Regions from separate parts of the Streptomyces rimosus genome, predicted to be linked through region 1. Evidence: riboswitches for the same ligand, from Rfam matches in the RefSeq annotation. Region 1 holds a riboswitch; the other holds the start of a gene.

Region 1 (15,507 bases):
CGCGCCAGGGGGTGTTCGGAGCCGTGCTCGACGGCGGCGGCGAGGCGGACGGCCTCGTCGGGTGTCAGGCTTACGGTTTCCTCGGCGGCCCGGACCGCGGCTTCGGCCTGGGCGGTGTCCAGGCGTACGGCCTCGGCCTCAGCGGTGCTCAGACGTACGGCCTCGTCGGCGGCGTCCACCGCGGAACCGGTGTCCGTACGCCCCGCCACGGCCCCCGCGTCCGTACGCCCCGTAACGCCCACCACGCTCATCCGCCCGGTGGTCAGCGTCCCCGTCTTGTCCAGCACCAGGGTGTCGATGCGCCGCAGCCGTTCCAGGGCCTGCGGACCGCTGACGAGGATGCCCAACTGCGCGCCCCGTCCGGTGGCGGCCAGCAGGGCCGTGGGCGTGGCGAGTCCGAGCGCGCAGGGGCAGGCGACGACCAGGACGGCCACCGCAGCGGTCACGGCCGCCTGCGGGTCCGCGCCCGCGCCCAGCCAGAAGCCGAGCACGGTCACGGACACCGCCAGCACGGCCGGCACGAAGACCCCGGCCACCGTGTCGGCCAGGCGCTGCACCCGGGTCTTGCCGGTCTGGGCCTCCTCCACGAGGCGGGTGATCCGGGCCAGCCGGGTGTCCGCGCCGACCGCGGCGGCGCGCACTTCGAGGAGCCCGCCCGCGTTCACCGCACCGCCGACGACCGCTGAGCCCGGCCCGACCTCCACCGGGCGGCTCTCGCCCGTGACCAGCGACAGGTCGAGGGCTGAACTGCCGTCCACCACCGTGCCGTCGGTGGCCACCCGCTCCCCGGGGCGGGCCAGGAAGCGGTCGCCGACCTGGAGGTCGGCCACCGGAATCCGGCGCTCCACGGTGGCGGCGGTACCGGCGGCCCCGCCCTCGGCCGGTACCCGTACGGACACGTCCTTGCCGACCAGTTCGGCCAGCGCCCGCAGCGCCGACCCCGTACCGCGGCGCGCCCCCGCCTCCAGCCGTCGCCCGGCCAGGACGAACAGCGGTACGCCGACGGCCGCCTCCAGATAGCTGTGCGCGGTGCCGCCGCTCAGGAAGAGCGCGTACGCGGACCAGGCGAACGAGGCGGCCACGCCGAGGGAGACCAGCGTGTCCATGGTCGCGGCGCCGTGCCGCAGGCCGCGTGCCGCGAGCAGGTGGAAGGGCAGCGCGCCCCACACGGCGACCGGCGCGGTCAGCGCGAAGCAGAGCCACTGCCAGTTGCGGAACTGCCAGGCCGGGACCATCGACAGGACGAGTACGGGGACGGACAGGAGCGCGGTGACGAGGAGGCGGGTGCGGTCCGCGTCAGTGGGCCGGTCTTCGGGCGCGGTGGTTCCCCCTACGGGTTCCCTGACCGGAGCCCCGGCGGGTTCCCGTACCGGCTCCGGAAGTTGCGCCGTGAAGCCCGCGGCCTCCACGGTCGCCACGAGGTCGCTCACGGCGAGCGTGGCCGGGTGCTGGACGCGGGCCTTGCCGGTGGCCAGGTTCACCGTGGCGGTCACCCCGTCGAGGCGGCCGAGCTTCTTCTCCACCCGGTTGACGCAGGCGGCGCAGGTCATGCCGCCCACCGTCAGTACGGTGACGTGCTCGCTCATCCCATCCCGCCCATGCCGCTCATACCGTCCATGCCGCCGCCGTCCGCCGGTTGTTGCGGAGCCCCGGGGGCCTGGCCCCCCGGCCGCATCCCCGGCGCCACGGGCCCGGCGGCCGCCCCCGCCCCGTACGCGCACACGAACAGGACGACGAGCAGCGCCACGAACCCGAGCACCGGTTTCGCGGGCAGTACGGATGACAAGCGCCGGACGAGAGACATGGCCGCTCCGATACACAGACGGGGAAGGGGAGGGAGGGCGGAGGAGAGAGAACGGGTTACCGCGGCGAGCGCAGCGCAGCGCGCAGCGCGAACGGCAGCCGCACGGAACGCGCTGCTCGGCGCTGCCATCGTGGCACGCCCAACCGCCCCCGCCCCCACTCCGATCGCCTACCGGCCCACGTGAGGTTTGTCCTTCCCGCCCGCCGGAACCAGCCCGGCCGCCGCTCCGACTACCTGGGTTTCCGCCGCCGTTCCGGTCGCCCGCGCGGCCCCGTTCCGCCATCCGGCGGGAACTCGGCGCCCGCTCCGCCCGACCACTGAGTGAAGCGTGCGCCCGACCGGCACCGGGCGTGTACGCGGACACCTACCGACTGCCGAGGAGCACCGTCCATGCGCCCACCCCGCCTACCCGAACCGCTCCCCCTCTACGGGGAGGACTACAAGCGCGACCCGTACCCCCTGTACGCCGAGCTGCGCGAGCGCGGCCCCGTCCACCGGGTCAGGTTCCCGAGCGGCGTGCACGCCTGGCTCGTCACCGGATACGAGGCCGCTCACCGGGCGCTGAACGATCCCCGGCTGGGCAAGCACCACTCCCGCGGCAACGCCGCCTGGCGCGCCCGTGCCTCGATCATGCCCGAGCCGCAGCATTCGCGGCTCCAGGTCCACCTGCTGCACCAGGACCCGCCCCGGCACACCGCCATGCGGCGCCTGATCACCGACGCCTTCGCACCCAGGCGGATCGCCGGACTCCGGCCGCGGTTCGAGCGCTTGGCGGAGGCGCTGTTGGATGAACTGCCGCCCGCAGGGCCGAGCGGCGAAGGCGGTCCGGAGCGGGGCGCCCGCGCCGACCTGGTCGCCTCGTTCGCGGCGCGCTTCCCCTTCCTCGTGCTCGCCGAGGTCATCGGCCTGCCGGACGCGTTCACCGCGCGCTTCGACCGCGACTGGGGCAAGGTCGTCCAGCCCGTCGGCCCGGACGATCCCGGCCGTCCGGCGTACGAGGCCCGGCTGCGCGGCTTGCAGGGCTATATCGCCGACCTCGTACAACACAAGCGGCGGGAACGCGGCACCGACCTGCTCTCCCGTCTGGTCACCGCCCGCGACGCCGGGGAACTGGACGATGCCGAGCTGGACTCCATGATCTTCCAACTCCTCGTCGCCGGACAGGAACCCGTCACCAACCAGATCACCACAGCGCTGACCGCCCTGCTCCGGCACCCGGAACACCTCGCGCGGCTGCGCGACGACCCCGCGCTCCTCCCCCGCGCGGTGGAGGAACTGCTCCGCTACGACAGTGCTTTCGAGCTGACGACCTGGCGGTTCCTCGCGGCGGACGCGGACGTGTCGGGCACGCGGATTCCGGCCGGCGACTCCGTGATCGTCTCGCTGTGCGCGGCCAACCGCGACCCCGCCCGCTTCCCCGCCCCCGACACGCTCGACTTCGACCGTACGCCCAACCCGCATCTCGCCTTCGGCCACGGCATCCACTTCTGCCCGGGCGCCACGCTCGCCCGTACCGAACTGCACATCGCTCTGGAAACGCTGCTCCGCCGCCTGCCGGGCCTGCGCCTGGCCGTGCCGGATGCCGACTTGAGGTGGATACCGGCGGTGCTGGCGCGCGGGGTGGATGAGCTTCCGGTCTCGTACGGGGCGGTTGGCGGGGCTGCGGGCAGCGATGGCGGGGTGGGTACAGAACCGGCCGGATCGGGTACAGAACCGGCCGGTACTCCTGCGGGCAGAGGCGGCGGGTCGGGTACAGAACCCGCCGGACCGCCTCCGTACGCCTGCCCCTTCAGCGGCTCTGCCGGAGAGGCCGCCACCCGATGAGACACCCGGCACCCAGCGCACCGGCCACCATGGCCGCCGACATCCTCGCCGCCCTCCTCCCCCACCACCGCACCCTGGAGGCGACGGCCCCGGCACACGAGGCGGCGCCCACCGACTTCCCGTACCAGCTCCGGCAATTGGAGCACCTGATAGCGGCGCGCCGCCCGATCGTCCTCACCCTCCCCGGCTTCCCCTGCAAGTCCCCCAACCCCGCCAAGGTCATCGGCCACCTCCCCGACGAGGGCGAACGCCTCGCGCTGCGCTTCCTCGACGGGCTCTGCGCCCGGATCGGCGAGCGGTACGCGCCGGGCGCGCGGCTCGTCATCTGCTCCGACGGGCACATCTTCAGCGACCTGATCGGCGTCCCGGACCCGCACGTCGACGCGTACAACGACGCGCTGCGCGCCATGATCCGTACGGCCGGACTGTCCCACCTGAGCACCTTCGACCTCCGCGACGTCTACGGGGACCTGCCCTGCGACGCCAAACGCGAGCAGGTACTCCGCCGGTACGCCCCGTCCCTGGACGCCCTGCGCGCCGAGACCAGGGACACGGCGGCCCACGACGGCGAAACGCTGCGCCTGTACAGGGGCATCACCCGCTTCCTGTTCGAGGACACCACCGGCTTCGAGGGCACCCGTTCCGCGCTGCAACGCGCCTGCCGCAGCCGCGCCTACGGAGTCATCCGGCGCAGCCGCGCCTGGGGCGCGCTGATCGCCGAGCACCACCCCGACGCCGTACGGCTGTCCATCCACCCGCAGCCGCGCGGCGCGGCCAAGTTCGGCATCCGGCTGCTCGACGCGCCCGACGCCTGGATGACGCCGTGGCACGCGTGCGTACTGCGGCAGGCCGACGGCGGCGTACGGCTGCTGCGCGCGGCGGACGCGGCGCGGCTGGGGCGCCTCGTCCACCGGGACGGCCGCCCGAGCCACTACGTGGAGGGAGCTGGGCGGCCGGCGCCGGTCCGGATGACGGCTCAGGTGCCGCCATCCGCGACCCGCCGCTGATCGACGGCGATCAGCGGGTCCCCCGTCAGCGGATGGTCGACCACCGTCGCCCGTACCCCGAACACCTCGGCCAGCAGCTCCGGCGTGAGCACCTCGCGCGGCGCGCCGGACGCCACCACCGCCCCCTCGGACAGCACATGCAGCCGGTCGCAGACCGAAGCCGCCGCGTTCAGGTCGTGCAGCGAGACGAGCGTCGTGCAGGCCCGGCCGCGCAGCAGGGCCAGCAGCTCGACCTGGTGCCGTACGTCCAGGTGGTTCGTCGGCTCGTCCAAGACGAGCACGTCCGGGGCCTGGGCGAACGCGCGGGCCAGCAGCGCCCGCTGCCGCTCCCCGCCGGACAGCGCCGAGAACCGCCGCCCGCCGTACCCGGCCAGTCCCACCTCGGCCAGGGCGCGGGCCACCGTCTCCCGGTCGGCGCGGTCGTCACCCGCGAACGCCCGCTTGTACGGGGTGCGGCCCATCGCCACCACCTCGTGGACGGTGAGTTCGAAGTCGCCGCCGCGTTCCTGGGGCAGGGCGGCGATGTGCCGGGCGGTACGCGTCGGCGGCATGGACCGGATGTCCTCCCCGGCCAGCAGCACCCGGCCCGCATCCGGCCGCAGGTGCCGGTAGACGGTACGCAGCACCGTGGACTTGCCGCTCCCGTTCGGCCCGATCACCCCCGCGATCTCCCCCGGCGCGGCCATCAAGTGCACACCGGCCACCACGCACCGGCCGGCGTAGGACACGTGCAGGTCCTCGATGTCGATACGCAGGCCGGGGGTGGGGCTTTGGTCTTCTACACGGGCATCCGTGAGTGCATCCGCATCGATGTCCGCTGCCGTCACCGGTTTCCGGCTCATGCCCCCACTCCCAACCGCCGGTCCAGCACGTAGAGCAGCACCGGCGCACCGATCAGCGCCGTCACCACGCCCACCGGCAACTCCTGGCCGTCCATGGCGGTACGGCACACGATGTCGACCACCACCAGCAGCAGCGCCCCGGTGAGCGCGGCCAGCGGCAGCAGCCGTCGGTGGTCGCCCCCGACGATCAGCCGGCACAGGTGCGGCACCATCAGGCCCACGAAGGCGATGGCCCCGGACACCGCGACCAGTACGCCGGTCAGCAGGCTGGTCACCACGAACAGCAGCCGGCGCAGCCGGACGACGTCCACGCCCACGCTCGCCGCCGTCTCGTCCCCCATGGTCAGCGCGTTGAGCGCGCGGGCACGTGCCTGGAGGACCAGCAGCCCGGCGGGCACGGCGAGCACCGGCAGGGCGAGCGTGCCCCACGTGGCACCGCCGAGGCTGCCCATCAGCCAGAACAGCACGCCGCGCGTCTGCTGTTCGTCCCCGGCCTGGAGGACCAGATAGCTGGTGAACCCGGCCAGGAACTGCCCGATACCAACGCCCGCGAGCACCAGCCGCAGCGGCGCGAAGCCGCCGCCGCGCCGCGCCAGCGTCCAGACCAGCGCGAACGCGGTGAGCGCCCCGGCGAAGGCGGCCAGGGACAGCCCCAAGCCCCCGCCCAGCCCGAACGCTCCTCCCGCTCCTCCTGCCCCTCCTGTTCCGAACAGCCCGTCCATCCCGGCCATGGCCCCCGCGCCCAGCACCATCGCGGCCACCGCGCCGAGCGAGGCACCGTTGGAGATGCCCAGCAGGTACGGGTCGGCGAGCGGGTTGCGCACCAACGCCTGGGTGGCCGTACCGACGAGCCCGAGCCCCGCGCCGACCAGCGCGGCGAGCAGCGCCCTGGGGACCCGCAGCTGCCAGACGATCAGATCGTCCGTACCGGGCCGCGGCGGCTCCCCGCCCAGCCGCCGGAACACCACCGACCACACCTCGCCCGGCGCGATGTCGGTGGCACCGAGCGAAACGGCGGCGGTCAGCGCGACGAGCAGGGCGAGGAGGAGCCCGACGGCGATCCAGAGCGTGTGGGCGGGGCTTGGGGGCGTACGAGTGGGGTCCGGGGCCTCATCGGTGGGGCCCGAGGCCGTACCGGCGGGGCTCGCGTCCGTACGAGCGGGCCTCGCGCCCGTACCGGCAGGCCCCGCGTCCGTACGGGCCCGCCCCGCAACCAACCGCCCCATCAGCGGCCCGCCCCGCCGGCAGCCACGCCATCCGTGCCCTCTCCGCCGCCCAGCCGGTCCGGATACAGCGTCGCCGCGATCCGCCGTACCGTATCGGCGTTGCCGACCCCCGCGATGGTCGTCCGCTCCGAGCCGATGCGCAGGAATTTCCCTTCCTTCACCGCGCGCAGCCCCGCCGTGGCCGGGAACGTCCGGAGGAATTGCTCGGCCTCACCGAACGCCTTCTCATTGGCCGCGGCGCTGCCCCGGTTCCGTACACCGAGCTGGATCCAGTCCGGGTCCTTGCCGACCACGTCCTCCCACGAGACCCGCTGGAAATCACCCGCGCAGTCCGCGAAGACGTTCCGCGCCCCGGCCTCGGTCAGCACCGCGTTCGCCACCTGCCGGTTGCAGACGGCCACGGGCTGCTTCGTTCCCGCGTCGAAATCGAAGAAGAAATACGACGGCCGTTTCTCCGCCGGTACGTCCGCGATGGCCTTCCGTACCCCGGAAACCTTCTTCTCCATCTCCGCCACCAGCTGCAACGCCCTCGGCGATGTGCCCGTGACCTGCCCGAGGCGCCGGATGTCCCCCTCGACCGCGGACAGATCCCGCTGCGGCACCTTCTTGCGCGGCGCGCATGCGGTCGAGGCCAGATAGACGTGCTTGATGCCCGCCGCGGCGAATTCCGTCTCGGTGGGGCCGGTCGCCGCCCCGCCCATGTTGCCCATCGAAGCGAACGTGTCGATGTAGAGATCGGCCCCGGAGCCGAGCAGTTTCTCCTTCGGGATCACCGTTTTGCCCAGGACCGGCACCCGCTGCGCCCGAGCATCGAGTTCACCCGGCAACGTGCCCTTGCCCGGCGGGAATCCGGTGCCGACAATCCGGTCCTCGACACCCAGCCGAAGCAGCATCTCCAGACTCGCCGCATTGCTCGTGACGATTTTCCGCGGCGCCGTGGAAAAGGTCGTCTTCCGCCCGTCGCAATCGGTGACGGTGACCGGAAAGCCACCCGCCGCGTCGTCCCGGCTGCCCGCCCTCCCGGACTCCCGCCCGTCGGCACTGCCGCACCCCGCGGCCAGCGCGGCCACCGCCAGCACCGTCACCGCCGCCGTCACCGTCCGGCCCTTCGCCCCCAACCCCGGTCCCGGCCCCACCACGTGCCCATTCATGCGAGGACGCATATGCCCGCTCTCCCTGCCTCTCGACTGTCCGACGGCCCGCCGGCGCGGGCCCGGATCAGGTAGTCGAGCAACCGGCGCCCCGGGTTCCCGAGGCAGTGGCCCGGTGGCCGGGGCGCTGACCGGCGGCAGCGACGGCGTTAGAGTGTCCGGGCCGTGGTGTTCGGGAAGACCGGTGACGACCGTAAGGTCCAGGCCGGAGCGGCCCTCGCCACTGTGATCGGGAAGTTCCCGCCCCTGTCCGTACGCGCCCTTCGCCGTACGGAGCCACTGGCCGCAGCCCGCGGCCGGGAAGGTTGGGGCGGGCGCGCACACCCGTCAGCCAGGAGACCGGCCACGGCATCTCACGAACTGATCCACGAGGTGCTGGAGCGTGACCACCGGATGCCCCTGTCCACAGATCCCCCCTACCCTTCTTCCCCTTCCCCCACTTCGGCCGCGTCGTCCTCAGCCGCTCCCGCCTCCCCCCTGCCCGACTTCCGCTGGCGGCGGCAGGACACCGTGCGGACCGCGGGGCTGATGGCGGTCATCGCCGGGCTGCACATCGTGGCCTTCGGCGTGCTCTTCCTGCTGGTCGTGCCGCACCACTACGCGGTGGGCTCGCAGGTCTTCGGCGTCGGCCTCGGCCTGACCGCGTACACCCTCGGCATGCGGCACGCCTTCGACGCGGACCACATCGCCGCCATCGACAACACCACCCGCAAACTGATGGCCGACGGCAAGCGGCCGGTCTCCGTGGGCTTCTGGTTCGCGCTCGGGCACTCCAGCGTGGTCGTCGCCATGGCGGCGCTGGTCGCCGGCGGCGCGCAGCTCGCGGGCACCCTGCTGGACGACGATTCGCGCGCCCACCAGGTGCTCGGCACCGTGGGCACCACGGTCTCCGGCGGCTTCCTGTACCTCATCGCCGCGCTCAACCTGGTCGCGCTGGCGGGCATCTGGCGGGTGTTCCGCGCCATGCGAGAGGGCCGGTACGACGAGACGGAGCTGGAGCAGCACCTCGACTCGCGCGGCTTCATGAACCGCGTACTGGGCCGCTTCACCCGCTCCATCACCCGGCCCGGCCAGATGTACCCGCTCGGTCTGCTCTTCGGCCTCGGCTTCGACACCGCGACCGAGGTGACGCTGATGGTGATGGCGGGCAGCGGCGCGGCGGCCGGTCTGCCCTGGTACGCGATCCTGGTGCTGCCGCTGCTGTTCGCGGCCGGAATGAGCCTGTTCGACACCCTGGACGGCACGTTCATGAACTTCGCGTACCAGTGGGCGTTCTCGAACCCGGTACGCAAGGTCTACTACAACCTCACGATCACCGGCCTGTCGATCGCCGTCGCGTTCTTCATCGGCACCATCGAGCTGGTCACCGTCCTGCACGACAAGCTGGACCTGAAGGACGGCGTCACCGACTGGATCTCGTCCATCGACCTGGACAACGTCGGCTTCATCATCGTCGGCCTGTTCGTGGTCGTCTGGGCGGCGGCCCTGGCGTACTGGCGCTTGGCCGGGGTGGAGAAGCGCTGGTCGGCGCGGGCTTCGGGAGCGGAGGCCGGGGCCGGGGCCGGGGAGGGTGGCTGACGAAGGCCGGGGGGGGACGGCTGACGGGGCCTGTGCCGGGGCGGGGGTGAGCCGAAGCGCTACGGAGCCGGCGAGGCGGTACGCGGTACGCCCCACCCCCTGCCCCTCCCTCCCCTCAGGTGGCCGACCCCGCCGCCGCCCCCGTCTTCAGGTCCCGCCCCCAGCGGGCCAGCTCCGCTTCGAGGTCGAGCGGGCGGAGCCGGTCCGGTTCGTCCGGGCCCGGCCAGTCCTCGCGCGGCACCCGCCACATCACCTCGAACTCGTTGCCGTCCGGGTCCTTCGCGTACACCGACTTGGACACCAGGTGATCGGTGGCGCCGACCAGCGCGACCCGCTGCGCCAGCTCCGCCGCCACGTCCGCCAGCTCGCCGAGGGTCCCGACCTCCCACGCCAGGTGGTAGAGCCCCACCCGGCCGTGCTCGGGCCCAGGGGCCGCGGCCCCCACCGCGAACAGCCCGAGATCGTGATCATTGGCCGTCCCCTCCGCACTGAGGAACGCGGCCCGCCCCGGAATCTCCGTATCCACCCGGAACCCGAGCGCCTCGCTGTAGAAGGCCACGGCGCGCGCCACGTCCCGTACGTAGAGCACCGCGTGATTCAACCGCCGTACCGCCACGTCAATCCCTCACCTTCCGCTGCTTACCGACATCTTCCCGACGTGCCCGCCCCCGCCCCGCGCCGCTCACTTACGGATCAGCAGGAACACGAGCGCCACGACCACACCGAGCACCAGGGCGGCCACGCCGTACGCCAGCCGGTGCGCGCGCAGGACCGGCAGCAGCCGGTCGACCGCGTACCGGCCGGGGCCGGTCAGCGTGAGCGCCGCCGCGCCCGCCGTGAGCAGCAGCTCGTACTCGACGCCCTCGGGCGCGAAGAACCCGCCGCCCCACTTCACCCCCAGCGCGTTCACCATCGTCCCGACGAGCGCCGCCCCCGCCAGCGGCGTCAGCAGCCCGAGCACCAGCCCGAGGCCGCCCAGCGTCTCGCTGAGACCGGCGACGACGGCCATGGCCTTGCCCGACGGATAGCCGCTGGCCGTGAAGAACTGCCCGGTCCCGTCCAGCCCGCCCCCGCCGAACCAGCCGAACAGCTTCTGCGCACCGTGCGCGGCCATGATCAAGCCGACCGCGAGCCGCAACACCAGCAGACCGATGTCGTACGCGTGCGGGCTCGCGGCATGGCGGTCGTCGATGCCGCTGCCGTAGTCACGGAGGGGGCTGAGGGGGGAGGTCATACGAACGCTCATTTCTGTCTGTGACCGGGCGGCCACCATCGGAAGTACTTGAAGTTTCAAGTCACCCTTCGAAGATACACATCACTTGAAACCTGAACAACAGGCCCACCGGCCAACCTCACCCCCCGAACCCCCTCACACACCCCCCGTAACCACCCCCACCCCCCACTCACCCCGAAGCCACCCAGACGTCCTTGCCCCCGCCCCGCCACTCGATGAGCCCCGGCGCATCCAGATCAACATCCTCGGCATCCGGCGCCAGCCCCGCCCGCCGCAAGAACTCGGCAACATCCCCCCGCCCATGCGCCAGCCCGACGATCTGCCCATGAACCGTCACCCGACGCCCACCCGAAGGCGAGGGCGGATGAACAATCACCGGCAAATGCACACCCATACCTTCAGCCTGCACCGCCCAAAAGCACCCCGCATGTCGGCTATAGCAGGGAAGGCGACGACAGCCGCCTCCCCGCACAACGCGCGGCCTGTAGGCGTGTGGACTTCCCGCGGACCCCGAAAACGACGAAGCCCCAACCGACCTCGGTTGGGGCTTCGATCTCACCGCTCAGATGCGGCTTCTCACTGTGGGCACAACAGGATTTGAACCTGTGACATCTGCTTTGTAAGAGCAGCGCTCTACCGCTGAGCTATGCGCCCTGGCTGAGCGGACAGGCTACCTTGCTTTCCGGGCTGCACTGCAAACCCGGGTTGTGGACGGCTCGGGGCGGGGGCCGTGGCCGCGCCGGATCCTGTCCTTGATCGCGAACCAACCGGCCGCTGTGTTCGTTCCTACTGGGTGGGAGAATGGCAGCCGGGCCAGGGGCGATGCGATCGGGAGAGGGATGTGACGGCGACACACACGCAGCCGCGCAAGCAGCGAGCACGCCGTGCAGTACGCCGTCGCCCCCGGGGCGGACCGCTCCGGGACACCGTGACTCTGCTCCTGCTGCCGCTGCCGTTGCTGGCCGCCGCGGCCCCGGCCGCCTTCGCGGGCGGCGGTACGCGGCGCTGGTTCGGGCGCGGGGAGAGCCAGCGCGCGGATGCCCAGGCGGCCAAGGACGCTGCCGCGGCGGCGTTCTACGAGCTGGACACGGCCCAGCGTGACCTGCGGATCTCCATAGAGACGATCACCGCGGTCGACCGTTCCCCGGCGGCCGTGCGGGCCGCGGAGGAGTACGAGCGTTTCGGGCAGCGGATCGACGAGGTCAGCCAGGGCTACATCAGCGCCGTCGACGCCCACGACCTCGACCGGGACGACCTCGACGCCGGCGCGGCTTCGCGGGCGCGCGCCGACCTGACCCGGGCCAAGGACGAGCTGGAGCGGGTCAAGGCGGACCTCGACCGCTTCGCGCAGGGGCTGGGGCCGCTGCTGCAGACCGCGGAAACGCAGCTGGCGCGGCTCGCGCCGGCGGTCGAGCGGGCCCGGCAGGCCCTGCTGGCCGCGAGCAACGCGCTGGATGCCGTCCGCGCGCAGAACTACAAGGCCGACGGCCTGGCGGCCCGGCTGGCCGCCCTGTCGCCCGAGCTGACCAAGCTGAACCAGGGCGCCGGGCAGCACGGCGTGCAGGAGACGATCCGGCGCGCCGACGACGTACTGCGCCAGGCCGAGGCCCTACGTACCGAGGCGGAGCGGCTGCCGGAGAAGGCCGCGGAGATCGACAAGCGGCTGGTGTCGCTGCGGACCCGGGCGCAGGCCATCACGACGCGGGCGGCCAAGGTCGATCCCGTACTGAGCGAACTGCGCCGGCGTTACAGCGCGGCCTGCTGGCAGGACCTCCAGAACGTACCGGACCAGGCCGCCGACGCCGTCGCGCAGGCGGAGACCAAGGTGCGCGAGGCCCAGCAGGCCCGCGACGAACAGCGCTGGGCCGACGCCACGAGCCTGCTGGCGACCGCGCGGGCCCTGCTGAACACGACCGACGAGGCGGTCTCGGCGGCCGGTGACCGGCTGCGGCGGCTGGACGAGGTGTCCTTCGACCGCGAGAAGGAGGTCGAGCGGACGCGCTTCGCGGTACGGGACGCGCAGCGGCTGGCGATGGCCGGCCGCAGTACGCCCGACCCGCGCCACGCACGCCCGCTGGACGACGCGGTGGCGCGCCTGGAGCGCGCGATCGCCGGCCTGGAGGGACGGCACCCGGACTGGTGGCACTTCCTGACCGAGATGGAAGCGGTACGGCAGACGGCGGCCCGCGTGGTGCAGGAGATCCGCGAGGAGCGGGGTGGAGGGGCGGCGGGGTGAGGGGGTGACGGTGCCCGGCAGTGGGTTCGGGGCTGGTGCGGGTGGGGTGGTGTGCGGCGTGCGGTGGGGCGGTGTGCAGTGAGGTTGCGTGCAGCGGAGCGGCTGATCGGCTGGCGATAGGTCCCGTTGGCTCGGCGGTCTGTGGGTCGGGCGGGCCGGTGGCCCGGCGGGCCGTAAGTGCACGGCCCGCAGTGGTGCAGCGGTCAGGCGGCGATGCCGCGGGCGGCCGTGGTTGCTCCCGTCGCGCAGGCGGCGTGGCCGCAGGGCGACAGCCGTAACGATCAGTGCGTACGGGCGGCTGCCCCCGCCCCGGCGAAAGCCGAGACCCCGCAGCCCCGTCCCACGACCGGCCGCCACCCCCGCCCGCCCTCTGGCCTCCCCCTCCCCTACCCACTGACCTGGCACTTTGGCGTCCCGCCGCGGACAGGCGGATGCTGGAGTCAAGCACGGTCCAGGCGGCTCATCGGCGGCTCATCTGCGTGAAGGAGGCCGGACATGGACGCTGGCCAGGCTCTGCACGGGCCCTCCCGGACGCTGCGCGGCAAGGTGCGGCACACACGGCTCGACGAACATCTCCCCGTCGATCACCGGCTCAGCCAGATCTACCGTTTCGGCGCGGGTCTGGTGGGGCTGGTACTCGTCGCTTTCGGCATTCTCGGCCTGATCGACAAGATCGGGTTCTTCGACACGGGCGGCGACACCGTCGCCGGGCTGAACACCAACGGCGCGCTGAGCGTGCTGTCGATCATCGTGGGCCTGGTGCTCTTCGGCGGCATGGTGATCGGCGGGAACTTCGCCTCGACACTCAACATCGTGCTCGGCGTCGCCTTCCTGCTCAGCGGCTTCGTCAATCTCGCCATTCTGGAGACCGGCTTCAACTTCCTGGCCTTCCGCATCCAGAACGTTCTGTTCAGCTTCCTCGTCGGCCTGATGCTGCTGGTCTTCGGCATGTACGGTCGTGTCTCCGGCGGCCTGCCCCACGACAACCCGTACTGGCGCGCCCGCCACCCGGAAATCGCAAACCGAACCGCGCGCCCCCTGCCACCCCGAACCGGCGCACACGCGGCCCCTCGCCACGAGGCTCCCACAACCCACGGACACCGCTCCCGCTTCCGTTCCCACTCCCCGAAGCACCGCCGCCGGCACGCCATGTAGTGCACGGACTACCGCAAACAGCGCCCCCACTCCAGGCAGCCCATTGCGGTCGCTGCATCGCCCATACCGTTACGGAACGGCATTCCCCCCCCTCGTAGAAAGGGCCGCCCCGCGTGCAGATCACCCGCGTCGAAACGTTTCTGGCACCGCCGCGCTGGATGTTCGTCCGGGTGGAAACCGACACCGGCCTCGTCGGCTGGGGCGAGCCGGTGGTCGAGGGCCGCGCCGAACCGGTACGCGCCGCCGTCGAGGTCCTGGCCGAATACCTCCTCGGCCGGGACCCGTCCCGTATCGAGGACCACTGGCAGGTCATGACCAAGGGCGGCTTCTACCGCGGCGGCCCGGTGCTCTCCTCCGCCGTCGCCGGGCTGGACCAGGCCCTGTGGGACATCAAGGGCAAGGAGTACGGCGTCCCGGTCCACCAACTCCTCGGCGGCCCCGTACGGGAACGGGTCCGCGCGTACTCATGGATCGGCGGCGATGAACCGGCCGAGATACGGGACGCTCTGACCGCCCAGATCGAGGCGGGTTTCACCGCCGTCAAGATGAACGGCTGCGGCCCGATGACCCCGGTCGCCACCCGCGCCGAGATACGGGACTGCCTGCGCCGCGCCGAGACCGCACGCGAGGTACTGGGCGACGAGCGGGACTTCGGCCTGGACTTCCACGGCCGTGTGTCCCCCGCCAACGCCCGGCGCCTGCTCCCCCTGCTCGCCGAACACGCGCCGATGTTCGTCGAAGAACCGGTCCTCCCCGACTATCCGCACTCCCTTCCCGACCTGGTCAACGCCTCCAATATCCCCCTCGCGCTCGGCGAACGGCTCTTCACCCGCCAGGAGTTCCTGGCTCCTCTCCAGGCCGGCGTCGCCATCCTCCAACCGGATATCTCGCACGCGGGCGGCATCTCCGAACTCCGCCGGATCGCCGCTCTCGCGGAGACTTACGGAGCCCAGCTCGCCCCGCACTGTCCGCTCGGCCCGATCTCGCTCGCGGCCAGCCTCCAAGTCGCCTTCACCACCCCCAACTTCCTCATCCAGGAACAGTCCATCGGCATTCACTACAACCAGGACGCCGAGCTGCTCGACTACGTCATCGACCCCGCCCCCTTCCGCTTCCAAGGCGGCTCCCTCGCGCGCACCGACCGCCCGGGGCTGGGCATCACGGTCGACGAGCCGGCCGTACGTGCCGCCGACAAGAAAGGCCACACCTGGCGCAACCCCGTCTGGCGCCACGCGGACGGCTCGTTCGCCGAATGGTGAGCCGCACGCCAGGACCGGACAAGCCGGGCCAAGCCCCTCGGCCCCACGCCGAAAACGCACGGACAACCGGCACCAGCACGCGCCCGCACGCGAACACGCCCCCTCACACAGCCACCGGTCCTCCCCCGCACACAGACCAAAACACAGCGGCGAGACCACGAGCAGGCGCATCCGCATCCGCAGACCGACCC
Region 2 (15,507 bases), 1.8 Mb from region 1:
GCGTTCACCATCGGCGGTGAGAGCGGCGACGTGGCCAGCGCGGCGGCCTGCACGATCAAGACCGTCGAGAAGAACACCGGGCTGCGCATCGACCACTTCGTCTCGGTCGACTTCCAGGGCTTCAAGGGCATGGTCAACGCCCTGGGCGGCATAAAGGTGTGCCCGAAGACCGCGATCCACGACAAGAAGGCGCACCTCGACATGGAGGCGGGCTGCCAGGAGGTCAGCGACGAGAAGGCGCTCGGCTACGTCCGTACCCGCTACAGCGTCGGCGACGGCTCCGACCTCGGCCGCATCGGCCGCCAGCAGGAGTTCATGAAGGCGCTCGGCGAGAAGGCGCAGTCCAAGCTGACCAGCCCCGGCGCGCTGTACGACTTCCTCGACTCGGCCACCAAGTCGATCACCACGGACAACGAGCTGGCGGGCGTCAAGCCGCTGTCCGAACTGGCCTCCACGGTCAAGGACATCCCCAGCGACCGGCTCACCTTCCTGACGGTGCCGAACTATCCGCGCGAGGCGGACGTGCCCACCGACAAGGCGAACGTGATCTGGCAGTACCCGCAGGCCGGCAACCTCTTCAGCGACCTGGCGCACGACAAGGAGGTCAGCAAGGACAAGCTGGCCGCCGAGGCCAAGAAGCTGGTCACCGCGCGCTCGGTGAAGGTACGGGTCCTCAACGGCACCGGCACGCCCGGCTACGCGGCAGGCGCGGCGGCGGACCTGCGCAAGATGGGCTTCTCGGTGGTCTCCACCGGCAACGCGGCTCCCGGCGCCAAGGAGACCGCCATCACCTACCCCGCGTCGATGGAGGCGCAGGCGAAGGTGCTCTCCGCCCGGCTGGCGGGCGTGAAGACGGAGAAAGCGTCGGACGCTTCGGCCGCGGGGACGGACGTGGTGACGCTGACGGTCGGCGAAGGGTTCACCACGACGGGCTGAGGCCCCCACACGTGGCGATGGGCTGAGCCCCCACGCGTAATACGGCGGAGCGCCGGGCAGGCTGATCGCTCAGCTTGCCCGGCGCTCCGCCGTCAGCGTCGGGAAGGGCGTCAGCCCTGCTCCTCCAGATCGCCCTCGGTCTCCAGGAACGCCTCCCGGAGCGCGGCCAGGGTCTCCTTGTCCGGCTCGGCCCACATGCCGCGCGACTCCGCCTCCAGGAGGCGTTCCGCGATGCCGTGCAGGGCCCAGGGGTTGGCCTCCTGGAGGAAGGCGCGGTTCTCCGGGTCGAGGACGTACGTCTGCGCCAGCTTGTCGTACATCCAGTCGGCGACGACGCCGGTCGTGGCGTCGTACCCGAAGAGGTAGTCGACGGTCGCGGCCAGCTCGAAGGCGCCCTTGTAGCCGTGGCGGCGCATCGCCTCGATCCAGCGCGGGTTGACCACGCGGGCGCGGAAGACGCGGGAGGTCTCCTCGACCAGCGTGCGGGTGCGGACCGTCTCGGGCCGCGTCGAGTCGCCGATGTACGCCTCGGGCGCGGTGCCCTTGAGCGCGCGCACGGTCGCGACCATGCCGCCGTGGTACTGGAAGTAGTCGTCCGAGTCGGCGATGTCGTGCTCGCGGGTGTCGGTGTTCTTCGCCGCCACCGCGATGCGCTTGTACGCGGTCTCCATCTCCTCGCGCGCCGGGCAGCCCTCCAGGCCGCGCCCGTACGCGTAGCCGCCCCACACCGTGTAGACCTCGGCGAGGTCGGCGTCCGTACGCCAGTCACGCGAGTCGATGAGCTGGAGCAGGCCCGCGCCGTACGTGCCGGGGCGGGAGCCGAAGATGCGGGTGGTGGCCCGGCGCTCGTCGCCGTGCGCGGCCAGGTCGGCCTGGGCGTGGGCGCGGACGAAGTTGACGTCGGCGGGCTCGTCCAGGGAGGCGGCGAGCCGTACGGCGTCGTCCAGCAGGCCGATGACGTGCGGGAACGCGTCGCGGAAGAAGCCGGAGATACGCAGCGTCACATCGACGCGCGGGCGGCCCAGTTCGTCGGCGGGGATCGGCTCCAGGCCGGTCACACGGCGCGAGGCGTCGTCCCACACGGGCCGGATGCCGAGCAGCGCCATCGCCTCGGCCACGTCGTCACCGGACGTACGCATGGCGCTGGTGCCCCACAGGGACAGGCCCACCGAGGTCGGCCAGTCGCCGTGGTCGGTGCGGTAGCGCTCCAGGAGGCTGTCGGCGAGGGCCTGGCCGGTCTCCCAGGCGAGCTTGCTCGGTACGGCCTTGGGATCGACCGAGTAGAAGTTACGTCCGGTCGGCAGCACGTTGACCAGGCCGCGCAGCGGCGATCCTGACGGGCCGGCCGGGACGAAGCCGCCGGCCAGCGCGTGTACCGCGTGGTCGATCTCGTCGGTGGTGGCGGCCAGGCGCGGCACGACCTCGCGCGCGGCGAAGGCGAGGATCGCCGCCACCGGCTCACGCTGCGCCTCGGGCAGCTCCGCGGTGACCCGCTCGACGGCCGCGAGGTCCCAGCCCGCGTCGTCCATGGCCTGCACCAGGCCGCGGGCCTGCTCCTCGACCGCGTCGGCGGTCGTACGGGTCGCGGCCGACTCGTCCAGGCCCAGCGCCTCGCGCAGGCCCGGCAGCGAGGACGTACCGCCCCAGATCTGCCGGGCGCGCAGGATGGCGAGCACGAGGTTGACGCGCGCCTCGCCCTCCGGCGCGCCGCCGAGCACATGCAGCCCGTCGCGGATCTGCGCGTCCTTGACCTCGCACAGCCAGCCGTCGACGTGCAGCAGGAAGTCGTCGAAGCCCTCGTCGTCCGGGCGCTCCTCCAGACCGAGGTCGTGGTGCAGCTTGGCGGCCTGGATCAGCGTCCAGATCTGGGCACGGATCGCGGGCAGCTTCGCCGGGTCCATGGCGGAGATCGCCGCGTACTCGTCGAGCAGCTGCTCCAGGCGCGCGATGTCGCCGTACGACTCGGCGCGGGCCATCGGCGGTACGAGGTGGTCGACGAGCGTGGCGTGCACCCGGCGCTTGGCCTGGGTGCCCTCGCCCGGGTCGTTGACCAGGAACGGGTAGATCAGGGGCAGGTCGCCGAGGGCCGCGTCCGGGCCGCAGGCGGCGGACAGGCCGGCGTTCTTGCCGGGCAGCCACTCCAGGTTGCCGTGCTTGCCCAGGTGGACCATGGCGTCGGCGCCGAAACCGCCGTCCTCCTGGGAGGCGGCGATCCAGCGGTAGGCGGCCAGGTAATGGTGCGACGGCGGCAGATCCGGGTCGTGGTAGATCGCGATCGGGTTCTCGCCGAAACCGCGCGGCGGCTGGATGAGGATGAGCAGATTGCCGCGGCGCAGGGCGGCCAGCACGATGTCGCCGTCCGGGTTCCGGCTGCGGTCCACGAACATCTCGCCGGGCGGCGGGCCCCAGTGCTCCTCGACCTGCTCGCGCAGCTCCCGCGGCAGCGTGCCGTACCAGCGCTTGTAGTCGGCGGCCGGGATACGGACCGGGTTGCGGGCGAGCTGCTCCTCGGTGAGCCACTCCTGGTCGTGGCCGCCCGCCTCGATCAGCGCGTAGATCAGCTCGTCGCCGTCGCCGGACTCCAGGCCGGGCACGGGCTCGTCCCCGTAGTCGTAGCCCTCTTCACGAAGGCGGCGCAGCAGCGCCACGGCGCTCGCCGGGGTGTCCAGGCCGACCGCGTTGCCGATGCGGGAGTGCTTGGTCGGGTACGCGGACAGCACCAGCGCCAGGCGCTTGTCGGCGGGCGCGATGTGGCGCAGCCGGGCGTGGCGGACGGCGATGCCGGCGACCCGGGCGGCGCGCTCGGGGTCGGCGACGTACACCGGCAGGCCGTCCTCGTCGGTCTCCTTGAAGGAGAACGGGACGGTGATCAGCCGACCGTCGAACTCGGGCACCGCGATCTGGCTGGCGGCGTCCAGCGGCGACAGGCCCTCGTCGTTCTCCTCCCAGGCGCTGCGCGGCCCGGTCAGGCACAGGGCCTGGAGGATCGGCACGTCCAGCGCGGCCAGCGCGCCCGCGTCCCACGCCTCGTCGTCGCCGCCGGCCGACGCCTCGGCGGGCTTGGTGCCGCCCGCGGCCAGCACGGTCGTCACGATCGCGTCGGCGGCCCGCAGCTCCTCGATCAGCTCCGGCTCGGGCGCCCGCAGCGAGGCCACGAACAGCGGCATCGGACGGCCGCCGGCCTCCTCGATCCGCTCGCACAGCGACTCCACGAAGGCGGTGTTGCCGCTCATGTGGTGGGCGCGGTAGTAGAGCACGGCGACCAGCGGGCCGGTCGCGGCGCCCGTGTCGTCCGTACGCGCCACGACCTCGCCACCGGTACGCGCCTCGGCCGCCAGGTGCTTCGAGCGCTCCAGGTGGCCCCAGGAGGGCGCGGCGGCCGGCGGCTCGAAGCCGTGGCCGGTCAGCAGCACGGTGTCGGACAGGAAGCGGCCGAGCTGCTCCAGGTTGGCGGGGCCGCCGTGCGCCAGGTAGGCGTGGGCCTCGGCCGCGATGCCGATGGGGACGGTGGACGCCTCCATGAGCTGCGCGTCGGGCGCCTGTTCGCCGGTGAGCACCACGACGGGGCGGGGCTGGTCGGCGGCGAGGAGCTGGTCCAGGCCCTCCTGCCAGGCCCGCAGGCCGCCCAGGAGCCGGACGACGACCAGGTCGGCGCCCTCCAGGAGGCCGGGCAGCTCCGCCAGGTCGAGGCGGGCGGGGTTGGCGAGCCGGTACGGCACGGGACCGGCGGCCGCACGGGCGCTGAGCAGGTCGGTGTCGGACGTCGACAGCAGCAGGATCATGGCGGCGACTGGCCTTCCTCGGGGTCCGCGCCCCGGGCGGTGTTCACGGACGGCGGGAGTTCCTGGCTCGCCCGGCGGTGGCCGGGCTCACAGTGGCGGGACCGCGCCGGATTTGCACCGGGCTTCCTCCCTTGGCGCCGTCGCTGGCGTCCGATGGGCCAGCTGACCCACCGACCTGCATAGTAAGGGCTGCCGCCGACAGCCGGGCGGGGGACCGCCCGAGCCATCGTCGGTATGCTCGCCGCCATGCCGCCCACCCCCGCGATACCCCCGCATCGGGACGAATCCCTCGTACGGGATGGCGGTGACGCCTGCGCAGGCGGCGGCCGCGAGGCCCGCGTACGGGACGTACGGAACCGCGATGGCGCCGCCGTACAGGAGCGCGGCGACGCCGTCGTACGGGACCGTGGCGACGCCTGCCCCGGGGCGCTGCGGCTGCATCAGGCCGCCGACGGATACCTGGCCCGACTCCGCCTTCCGGCAGGGCGCCTGACGCCCCACCAGGCGCGCGTCCTGGCCGACGCGGCGGACCGTCTCGGCGATGGCCACCTCTCCCTCACCTCCCGCGGCAACGCGGAGCTGCGCGGCCTCGGTGCCGACAGTGCCGCGTCCCTCGCCGGCCTCCTGCGCGCCGCCGGTCTCCTCCCCTCCGACCAGCACGAACGCGTCCGCAACATCGTCGCCTCACCGCTCGCCGGGCTGGACGGACAGGGCGCCGACGGCGGCGCCGCCGTCCAGGACTGGGCCCGCGAACTGGACCGCCTCCTGTGCGCGAGCCCGACGGCCCCCGCCCTCTCCGGACGCTTCCTCTTCGCGCTGGACGACGGCCGCGGGGACGTGGCCGCGCTCGGCGCCGATGTGACGTTGATCGCAGAAGCGGGCGGTACGGCGCTGCTGCGCATCGGCGACGACCCCGAGGCGCTGCGGCTGCCCGGCCATGACGCACCGCGCACGGCCCTGGCCGCCGCGGAAGCGTTCCTCACCGTCGCCCGGGAAGCGGGCAACGGCTCCTGGCGCGTACGCGAGCTCCCGCCGGGTTACGACGCCGCGACCGTCCGCGTACACCTGTGTACGCAACTCCCGGAGCCCTGCACGACCGCCACGCCCCCGGCCCCCACCCGGCCGTCCCCGCCCCGGCCGGGCCAGGTCACCGCCCCCGACGGCACCCGGGCCCTCTCCCTCCTCGCCCCCCTCGGCCGCCTCACCAGCGCCCATCTGCGGGAACTGGCCGCCATCGCCGCCCAGGACGGGGCCGGCGAACTCCGTATGACACCCTGGCGCGGCGTGGTGCTGCCCGGCCTGTCCCCGGAGACGGCCGGTCCCAGGCTGCGCGAACTGGCGGCGGCCGGCCTGGTCACCGATCCCGCCTCCCCCTGGTACGGACTCGGCGCCTGCACCGGCCGCCCCGGCTGCGCCAAGTCGCTGGCCGACGTACGGGCGGACGCGGTGGCCACCCTGCGAGCGGGGGGCGCCACCGAGCCGCTGCCCGTCCACTGGTCGGGCTGCGCCCGCCGCTGCGGCCACCCGCACGGCGCGTGGGTCGATGTCGTGGCGACCGGCGACGCCTACGAGGTGTCTGTACGGGGCACCCGCGACGGGGCGGCCGCCGCGACCACCGTCCCCACGACCGAACCCGGCCGCCTCGCCGACGCCGTCGCGTCGGCCCGCGCGGCCACCCGCACGACCCCCACCACGACATGACCGAGGGCAACGAAACACAGTGAGCGAGTTCGACTACGAGAAGGACGGGGCGGAGATCTACCGCCGGTCCTTCGCCACCATCCGCGCCGAGGCGGACCTCGCGCAGCTGCCCGAGGACGTCAGCCGGGTCGCCGTCCGGATGATCCACGCCTGCGGCATGACCGACCTCGTACGCGACCTGGCGTACTCCCCGCAGGTCGTGGCCCGCGCGAGCGAGGCCCTGCGGGGCGGTGCCCCCATCCTCTGCGACGCGAACATGGTCGCCAGCGGCGTCACCCGCAAGCGGCTGCCCGCGGACAACGAGGTGATCTGCACCCTCGCCGACCCGTCCGTACCGGACCTGGCGAAGCGCATGGGCACCACCCGCAGCGCCGCCGCCCTCGAACTGTGGCGGGACCGCCTGGACGGCGCGGTGGTCGCCGTCGGCAACGCGCCCACCGCCCTGTTCCGCCTCCTGGAGATGATCGAGGAGGGCGCGCCCCGCCCGGCCGCCGTCCTCGGCATACCGGTCGGCTTCATCGGCGCCGCCGAGTCCAAGGACGCGCTGGTGCAGCACCCGTCCGGCCTGGAACACCTGGTGGTACGCGGGCGGCGCGGCGGCAGCGCGATGGCCGCGGCGGCGATCAACGCGATAGCGAGCGTGGAAGAGTGACCGAGCAGCACACCACCCCCGGCCCGGGACGCCTGTACGGAGTCGGCCTCGGCCCCGGCGACCCGAACCTGATGACCCTGCGCGCCGTCGAGGTCATCGCCGCCGCCGACGTGATCGCGTACCACAGCGCCCGGCACGGCCGCTCGATCGCGCGCTCCATCGCCGAGCGCCACATCCGCCCCGACCACATCGAAGAACGCCTGGTCTACCCGGTCACCACGGAGTCGACCGACCACCCCGACGGTTACCGCGGCGCCCTCAACGACTTCTACACCGAGGCCGCCGCTCGCCTGGCCGCGCACCTCGACGCGGGCCGCACGGTCGCCGTACTCGCCGAGGGCGACCCGCTCTTCTACGGCTCGTACCAGCACATGCACCAGCGCCTGGCCGACCGCTACGAGACCGAGGTCATCCCCGGCGTCACGTCGGTCAGCGCGGCAGCCGCCCGCCTCGGCAAACCGCTCTGCGAAGCCGACGAAGTCCTCACCATCCTCCCCGGCACCCTCCCCACCGAGGAACTGACCGCCCGCCTCGCCGCCACGGACGCCGCGGTCGTCATGAAGCTCGGCCGCACCTTCCCGTCCGTACACCAGGCGCTCACCGACTCCGGCCGCCTCCCGGAGGCGGACTACGTCGAACGCGCGACGATGCCGGGGGAGCGGACGGCACCCTTGTCGGAAGTGGACCCGCCCTCCGTCCCCTACTTCTCCGTGGCCGTGGTCCCCAGCCGCATCGCCACCCCGCCGCCCCCTCCGGCCGCCGGCTCGGTCGTGGTCGTCGGCACCGGCCCGGCCGGCCCCCTGTGGCTCACCCCCGAGTCCCGCGGCGCCCTCGCCTCCGCCACCGACCTCGTCGGCTACACCACCTACCTCGACCGCGTCCCCGTACGCCCCGGCCAGGCGCGCCACGCCTCCGACAACAAGGTCGAGTCCGAACGCGCCGAACTCGCCCTCGACCTGGCCCGCCGGGGCCGCCGGGTCGCGGTCGTCTCCGGCGGCGACCCCGGCATCTTCGCCATGGCGACGGCCGTCCTCGAAGTGGCCGCCCAGGAGCCCTACCGCTCCGTCCCCGTACGCGTCCTCCCGGGCGTCACCGCCGCGAACGCCGCAGCGGCCCGCGCGGGCGCGCCCCTCGGCCACGACTACGCGGTGATCTCCCTCTCCGACCGCCTCAAGCCGTGGGAGGTCATCGCCGACCGCCTGCGCGCGGCCGCCACCGCCGACCTGGCGATGGCCCTGTACAACCCCGGCTCCCGCACCCGCACCTGGCAGGTCGCCAAGGCCCGCGAACTCCTCCTGGAACACCGCTCCCCCGACACCCCGGTGGTCATGGCCCGCGACGTGGGCGGCCCCACCGAATCCATCCGCGTGGTCCCCCTCGCCGCCCTCGCCCCCGAGGAGGTCGACATGCGCACGATCCTCCTGATCGGCTCGTCGCAGACGGAGTCGGTACGGCGGTCCCCGGAGGACGACCGGGAGACGGTGTGGACGCCGAGGCGGTATCCGGAGGGGTAACCACCCGGGGCGGGCCCGCCCACCGGTCGAATACCCGCCACAAGCCCCCGCCCCTCCGGGCAAATCCAGCCACGGAGGCACCGCGCCGACGTAGATCCCTTAGCGTCGGCGCGGTCCGCCCGTACGGCGGTCAACTCACCGGACACGCAAGCGGGGGCGGCACCACATGACCGGCAAACCGAAGAAGAAGCACGCGCACTTACGGCTACGGGCCACCGCCGCTGCCTCCACCACGCTCCTGCTCGCCCTCTCCACCACCGGCTGCGCCGCCGGGGAGGAGCGCTGCGGCCCGGCGCCCGCTACGCGCTTTCGCGCCGCGCATTTCTACGGCACTTGGAGCTTCCCAAAGGGGTACATCGAACTCAGCAACCTCGGTGGAAAGCTGGGGCAGACGTTCACCACCCGCGGTTGGCCGAAGGACACCACCCTCGACCAGACCACCGACAAGGTCCCCCTCGACCAGGGCCTCTCGGGCAAAGGGAACTGGCGCCTCTCCGACGACCACACCACCCTCAGCCTGACGTTCGACCGACTGGACGACGCGCTCGAACGCACCACCATCCACACCCTGAACATCGGCGAAGAACAGAGCCGACCGGTGCTCTACAAGCGGGTGGGCGATCCGAAGGCTTGCCACGTCTTCGCGCTGAAGCGCAGCGGGGACTGAGTCGGCCGTCACGGTCACAGCGCCTCTCCCTCAGGGAGCCACACGCGCCGCCAACTCCCGAATGAACGCGACCGATGCCTGCGGCGAGAGGGCCATGTCGCGGACCTTGTCGTAGGAAACCCGGTACTCGGCGAACTTCTCCGCATCCTCGACAACGCCCCCGGCCTTGCACCCTTCCAGATAGCCGACGCCACGGCCGTCCGCCATCCACAGCAACGACAGCGAACCTCCCATCAGGTCGTGGCCTCCCGCCGCAAACGGGAGCACCTGAACAGTTACCCGAGGGGCCGACGTGGCTTCCACCAGGTGCAGCAGCTGTTCGTGCCAGACGTTCGGATCGGCGGCAGGCCGTGCGAGGGCCGACTCGTCGAAGATGACGCGAAGGTCTGGAGGCTGGTCCTGGCACAGCAGCTCTTGCCTGGCCAGGCGCCGGGCGAGCCGCTGTTCCAACACGTCGGCACTGACGTTCGGTGGCGAGGACAGCACAGCCCGCGCGTATGCCTCCGTCTGTAGAAGGCCGGGGAAGGCCACCACGTACTTGTGCATGATCACGGCCTTGGCCTCGTACTGCATGAACAGCTCGAACTTGTCGGTGAATACGTCCTGGTGCGCCAGCCTCCACAACCCGACGAGCAGCCCCTTCGTGCCGTAAGTCCGGTCCAGTGCCTCCATGACCTGCCGCTTGGAAAGTCGCTCACCGTTCTCCAGGCGGTTCAGGTAGGTGCGGTCGTAGTTGGTCTCCTCAGCCAGCTGAGCCAATGACCGCCCGGAAGCTTCCCGGAGGCGGCGCAGCTCACGGGCCAACACGTCCCGGGCCAGGTTCTGAGCCTCAAGCACGCACATGGCCATCCCGTCTCCTCTGTTGTCCGCCCTGGCGGCAACGCCGGGCTCCTACCTGCGAAGGCGTTCGGAGCGTAACGATGCATTCACGCAAGGTGTTTGCGTATCCCGCCAACCGCTCAAAGGCAGAAACACATGGCCACGACCGAGCCCATCCGACCCACAAATACGATCAAAATCGCCGAGGAAGCGCGCGACGAACTCCGTACCGCCCTCACCGCCGTCGGCATCAAGCTCCCGACCCTGAGCCTGGACACCCCCTCCATCACCGGCGACATCACCCGCCCACTCGTCACCCTCGGCCGCTGCACGCCCGAGGTGGCCCGCCGCCTCGCCGCCGTACTCCGGACGTGCTCGACGTGACCGCCGAAGAGTCCCGGCCCCCGGCTCCAAAGCCGCCCCAGCCCCCGGACGACACCACCCGCCGAGAGGCCCTGGCGGCACGCGTCCGGGAAGCCAACCGTTGGAGCGCGTCATGGCCCCGGTGAAACGCGCTTCGCGCGCTGTGGTGCGGCCGGCGGAACGTCCAACGCCACCTCGTACGAGTACTCCTCCCCGCCCCGCAAGAACGTGACGCGGACCGCGACGCTCCGCGCGCCCTCCGGCAGGGCCGGTTGCGCCGTAAGCGTGCCGTCCGTGTGTGAGCCGTCGTCGCTGGTGCCGTACGCCCCGCCCCGGTCGCTGTACTCATTGCCGAGGTCGTCCTCGGCTTCGAGGACCGGCAGAACGGTCCCGCCTTCGGCGTCGTCCGGCAGTGGCGGGGTGATCGTGTAGCCGATGCGGAACGAGTCGTCCTGACGTGTCACGCCGCGCAGCGCGAGTTCGTGACGTCCCCCAAGGACGCGGACCGTGACGGTGACAGGGCGGGGCTTACGGCTCATGGCGGCCCCGTACCCACCCCACCGCTTCCTCCACCGTCCCCACGACCGGTACACCGGGCGGGACAGCCGGCCGCTGTACGACCACCACCGGCACCCCCGCCTTCCGCGCCGCCCGCAGCTTCGGGGCCGTGGCCGCGGCGCCGCTGTCCTTCGTCACCAGGACGTCGATGCGGTGCTCCTGAAGGAGCGCGCGTTCGCCTTCGAGGGTGAAGGGGCCCCGGTCCAGGAGGACCTCCATCCGAGGTGGGAACGGGGGCTCCGGGGCGTCCACGGAGCGGACCAGGAACCACTGGTCGGTGAGGTGGGCGAAGGTGGCGAGGCCCATGCGGCCGGTGGTGAGGAAGATGCGGTGGCCGAGGTCGGGGAGGGCCGCCGCGGCCTCGGTCAGGGAGGCCACCGGGTGCCAGGTGTCGCCCGGCTCCGGGACCCAGCCGGGCCTGCGGAGGGCGAGCAGGGGAACATGGGCGGTGGCGGCGGCCTGCGCCGCGTTGAAACTGATCGTGCCGGCGAAGGGATGGGTGGCGTCGATGAGCGCGTCCACCGCGTGCTCGCGCAGCCAGTGTGCGAGGCCGTCCGGGCCTCCGAATCCGCCGATGCGGACCTCTCCGGCCGGCAGCCGGGGCGCGGCCACCCGGCCCGCCAGGGATGTGGTGACGCGCAGGCCGGGGAGCCGGTCCGCCAGGTCGGCGGCCAGGGCGCGGGCCTCGGTCGTACCGCCGAGGATCAGGACGTGCGGGCGGCGTACGGAGCCGGCGGGGGCGCTCATGGCGGGCGGGTTTCTCCATGGGTGAGGCGCGTACGGGTACGGGTGCGGAGTCGAACGGTACGGGAGGCCGCGCCGCTGAGCCCACGACCGGTACCGGCACCGGTACCGGCAGCGCCACCGGCGGCCGTACCGCGCAGCTCGCGCACACCGGGCTGCGGCACGGCTGGACGACCGGCGCCTGTGCCACCGCGGCGACCACGGCGGCGTACACAGCCCTGTTGACCGGCGATTTCCCGGATCCGGTGACGATCACCCTGCCCAAGGGGCAGACGCCCGCGTTCGCGCTGGCCGCGGAGGAGATGGCCGGGGACCGCGCCGTGGCCATGGCAGCCGTCGTGAAGGACGCGGGGGACGATCCGGATGTGACGCACGGGGCTCTGATTCGGGCCACCGTGCGCCGCCTTCCGGCGGGGAGCGGGGTGGTGTTCAAGGCCGGGCCCGGCGTCGGCACGGTGACCCGTCCCGGGCTGCCGCTCGATGTCGGCGAGCCGGCCGTGAACCCCGTCCCCCGGCAGATGATGCGTGATCATGTCGCCGAGGTCGCGGCGCGGTACGGGGGCAGCGGGGACGTCGAGATCGAGCTGTCGGTCGATCACGGTGAGGAGATCGCGCGCAGTACGTGGAATCCGCGGCTGGGGATTCTGGGCGGGCTGTCGATCCTGGGGACGACGGGGATCGTCGTCCCGTACTCGTGCTCGGCGTGGATCGACTCGATCCGGCGCGGCGTGGACGTGGCGCGCGCGGCGGGCCGTACGCACGTGGCCGGGTGCACCGGCTCGACCTCGGAGAAGGTCGTGGTGGCCGAGCACGGCCTGCCCGAGGACGCGCTGCTGGACATGGGGGACTTCGCGGGCGCGGTGCTGAAGTACGTACGGCGGCACCCGGTGCCCCGGCTGACGGTCTGCGGCGGCTTCGCGAAGCTGTCGAAGCTGGCGGCGGGCCACCTCGATTTGCATTCGGCGCGTTCGCAGGTGGACAAGGGATTCCTCGCGGAGCTGGCCCGGCAGGGCGGCGCTGACGAGGCGCTGGCGGGCGAGGTGGCGACGGCCAACACGGGGCTGGCCGCCCTCCAGCTGTGCGCGGCGCGCGGCGTGCCGCTCGGCGACCTGGTGGCCGCGACCGCCCGCGACGAGGCCCTGGCGGTCCTGCGCGGGGCCCCGGTCGCGGTGGACGTGATCTGCATCGACCGGGCGGGGAACGTGGTGGGACGGGCCGCTCCGCGCGGGCCCCGGGACGCCTCCTAGGCCGGGCCCGACACCCCTTCGAACGGCACGTCCTTCGCATACGCGACGATCTCCACCTCATCGCCCAGCGCCCATTCCGCCACCCGCGAGGCCATCGCGGCCGGGACGCCGTCGGTCTCGCCGGGCGCGGGCGGCACGTCGTACGTACCGTGCGCGTCGTGCGGCAGGACGACGCGGTACTCCCGTTCCAGGGCGGTGCGCGCGGTCGCCAGTACGCACATCTCGGACATCACGCCGCAGACGACGAGGGACCGCACCCCGGCCCCGGTGAGCAGGTCGCCCAGCGGGGTCTCATGGAAGCCGTCGTCCTCCGTCTTGCGGATCACGACCTCGCGGGGGCCGGGGATGACCGGCAGGTGCAGCTCCCAGCCCTTGGTGCCCGGTTCGTCGGACGTGCCGGGCGCGCCGTCGTTCTGGAGATGGACGATCAAGGCGCCGGCGGCCCGGGCGCGGCCGACCAGGTCCTCAAGGCGCTCCTGGACGGCCGCCGCGTGCGGTACCGCCTCCTCGCCCTCGAAGAAGGCCGACTGGACGTCGACGACGATCAAGGCCTCGGCGGGCCGTACACCGCTCCCGCTCTCCACGGACCGCACACCGCTCTCGCTCACGCTCACCCCAGGACGCACGCTGTCGCTCATCCGGCCGATCCTGCTGCCCCGGCCGCCCCCGATCAACCCGTTATCCGGCCTGCTCGGCCCCGCCGGTTCCCGCCGCGCATCCCCGCTCCCGCTCCGTCGAGTACAGGTGGCTGTCCCGGAACTGCGAGGCGCCCAGCGTGCGGCCGACCATGATGACCGCCGTACGGACCACGCCCGCCGCCTTCACCTGGTCCGCGATGTCGGACAGCGTGCCGCGCAGCACCAGTTCGTCGGGGCGCGAGGCCATCGCGACTACCGCGGCGGGGCAGTCGGCGCCGTAGTGCGGGAGGAGTTCGGCGACGACCCGGTCCACGTAGCGGGCGGCGAGATGCAGGACCAGGAGGGCGCGGCTGCGGCCCAGCGTGGCCAGGTCCTCGCCCTCGGGCATCGGGGTGGCCTGCTGGGCGATGCGGGTCAGGACGACGGTCTGGCCGACGGTGGGGACGGTCAGTTCGCGCTTGAGGGCGGCCGCCGCGGCGGCGAACGCCGGGACGCCGGGGACGACCTCGTACGGCACGCCCGCCGCGTCCAGGCGGCGCATCTGCTCGGCGACGGCGCTGAAGACGGACGGGTCGCCGGAGTGCAGCCGGGCCACGTCCTTGCCCTCCTCGTGGGCGCGCACCAGTTCCGCGGTGATCTGGTCGAGGTTCAGGTCGGCGGTGTCGATCAGGCGCGCGCCGGGCGGGCACTCGTCGAGCAGTTCGCGCGGCACCAGGCTGCCCGCGTACAGGCACACCTCGCAGCGCGCGAGCGTACGGGCGCCGCGCAGCGTGATCAGGTCGGCGGCGCCCGGTCCGGCGCCGATGAAGTGGACGGTCACTGTGCGTCTCCTGGGGCTGAGGGGGTGGGGGGAGGGCCAGAGGGGGCGTCGGTCTTCGTCACCGACCACTGCGTCACCGGCATCGCCTGCCGCCACCCGGTGAAGCCGCCCACCGGTACGGCGTGCGCCACCGCGAGCCGTACGAGGTCGCCGCCGTGCCGCCGGTACCAGTCGGCGAGCAGCGCCTCGGACTCCAGCGTCACCGTGTTGGCGACCAGCCGGCCGCCGGGCGGCAGCGCCGCCCAGCACGCCTCCAGGAGGCCGGGCGCGGTCAGACCGCCGCCGATGAACACGGCATCGGGCGTCGGGAGCCCGGCGAGTGCTTGGGGCGCAGGGCCGGTGACCACACGCAGGGCCGGTACGCCGAGCGCGTCCGCGTTGCGGGCGATCCGTTCGGCCCGTACGGCGTCCCGCTCGACGGCGACGGCGCGGCAGGTGCGGTGCGTCCGCATCCACTCGATGCCGATGGAGCCGGAGCCGCCGCCGACGTCCCACAGCAGTTCGCCGGGCGCGGGGGCCAGCGCGGCGAGCGTGGCGGCGCGGATATGGCGCTTGGTCAGCTGGCCGTCGTGCTCGTACGCGTCGTCCGGCAGCCCGGGGGCGGCGGCGAGCCGGAGGGCGCCGGGGGCACGGACACAGTCCAGGGCGATGACGTTGAGCGGGTCGGTCGGGTCGGAGGCGGCCGGCGGCCAGCCCTCCGCCGTGCCCTCGTACTGCCGCTCGCGCGGGCCGCCGAGCTGTTCCAGTACGCGCATGCGGGTCGGCCCGAAACCGCGCTCACACAGCAGGCCGGCGACCTGCGCGGGCGTTTCGGCACCGGCGGAGAGGACGAGCAGGCGGCGGCCGTCGTGCAGGGCGGCAGTCAGCCCGGCGAGGGGGCGGCCCACGAGGGTGACGACCTCCGTGTCCTCGACGGGCCAGCCGAGGCGGGCGCACGCGTACGAGACGGAGGACGGGTGCGGCAGCACGCGCGGCGGCGCGGCGCCCGCCTCGCCGAGCACCTCGGCCAGCGTCCGCCCGATGCCGTGGAACATCGGATCGCCACTGGCCAGGACGCACACCTCAC

The links. A riboswitch is a leader RNA that binds a small molecule or an ion and turns the genes downstream of it on or off. The one in region 1 is predicted to bind cobalamin.
Region 2: another riboswitch for cobalamin. It lies ahead of cobN (cobaltochelatase subunit CobN); the one in region 1 lies ahead of nicT (Nickel transporter NicT).

Annotation. Positions count from the first base shown of each region.
Region 1 is NZ_CP023688.1:6,517,577-6,533,083, reverse strand. Features, by position in the region: gene CP984_RS28290 (heavy metal translocating P-type ATPase) at 1-1,586, opposite strand, end outside; gene CP984_RS28285 (hypothetical protein) at 1,583-1,804, opposite strand; gene CP984_RS28280 (cytochrome P450 family protein) at 2,195-3,628, shown strand; gene CP984_RS28275 (L-tyrosine/L-tryptophan isonitrile synthase family protein) at 3,625-4,635, shown strand; gene CP984_RS28270 (ABC transporter ATP-binding protein) at 4,605-5,390, opposite strand; gene CP984_RS28265 (FecCD family ABC transporter permease) at 5,474-6,703, opposite strand; gene CP984_RS28260 (ABC transporter substrate-binding protein) at 6,703-7,800, opposite strand; cobalamin riboswitch at 8,004-8,216, shown strand; gene nicT (Nickel transporter NicT) at 8,215-9,432, shown strand; gene CP984_RS28250 (VOC family protein) at 9,548-10,048, opposite strand; gene CP984_RS28245 (DoxX family protein) at 10,115-10,666, opposite strand; gene CP984_RS28240 (hypothetical protein) at 10,836-11,060, opposite strand; tRNA gene CP984_RS28235 (tRNA-Val) at 11,249-11,320, opposite strand; gene CP984_RS28230 (coiled-coil domain-containing protein) at 11,508-12,902, shown strand; gene CP984_RS28225 (DUF4383 domain-containing protein) at 13,398-14,057, shown strand; gene dgoD (galactonate dehydratase) at 14,171-15,316, shown strand; partial or broken gene CP984_RS28215 (sugar kinase) at 15,310-15,507, shown strand, end outside.
Region 2 is NZ_CP023688.1:4,766,403-4,781,909, reverse strand. Features, by position in the region: gene CP984_RS20325 (LCP family protein) at 1-936, shown strand, start outside; gene cobN (cobaltochelatase subunit CobN) at 1,047-4,718, opposite strand; cobalamin riboswitch at 4,757-4,904, opposite strand; gene cobG (precorrin-3B synthase) at 4,953-6,419, shown strand; gene CP984_RS20310 (precorrin-8X methylmutase) at 6,439-7,071, shown strand; gene CP984_RS20305 (precorrin-2 C(20)-methyltransferase) at 7,068-8,585, shown strand; gene CP984_RS20300 (hypothetical protein) at 8,752-9,252, shown strand; gene CP984_RS20295 (helix-turn-helix domain-containing protein) at 9,283-10,101, opposite strand; gene CP984_RS20290 (hypothetical protein) at 10,228-10,455, shown strand; gene CP984_RS20285 (hypothetical protein) at 10,566-10,973, opposite strand; gene CP984_RS20280 (cobalt-precorrin-6A reductase) at 10,963-11,739, opposite strand; gene CP984_RS20275 (cobalt-precorrin-5B (C(1))-methyltransferase) at 11,757-12,983, shown strand; gene CP984_RS20270 (cysteine hydrolase family protein) at 12,980-13,621, opposite strand; gene cobM (precorrin-4 C(11)-methyltransferase) at 13,662-14,441, opposite strand; gene CP984_RS20260 (bifunctional cobalt-precorrin-7 (C(5))-methyltransferase/cobalt-precorrin-6B (C(15))-methyltransferase) at 14,438-15,507, opposite strand, start outside.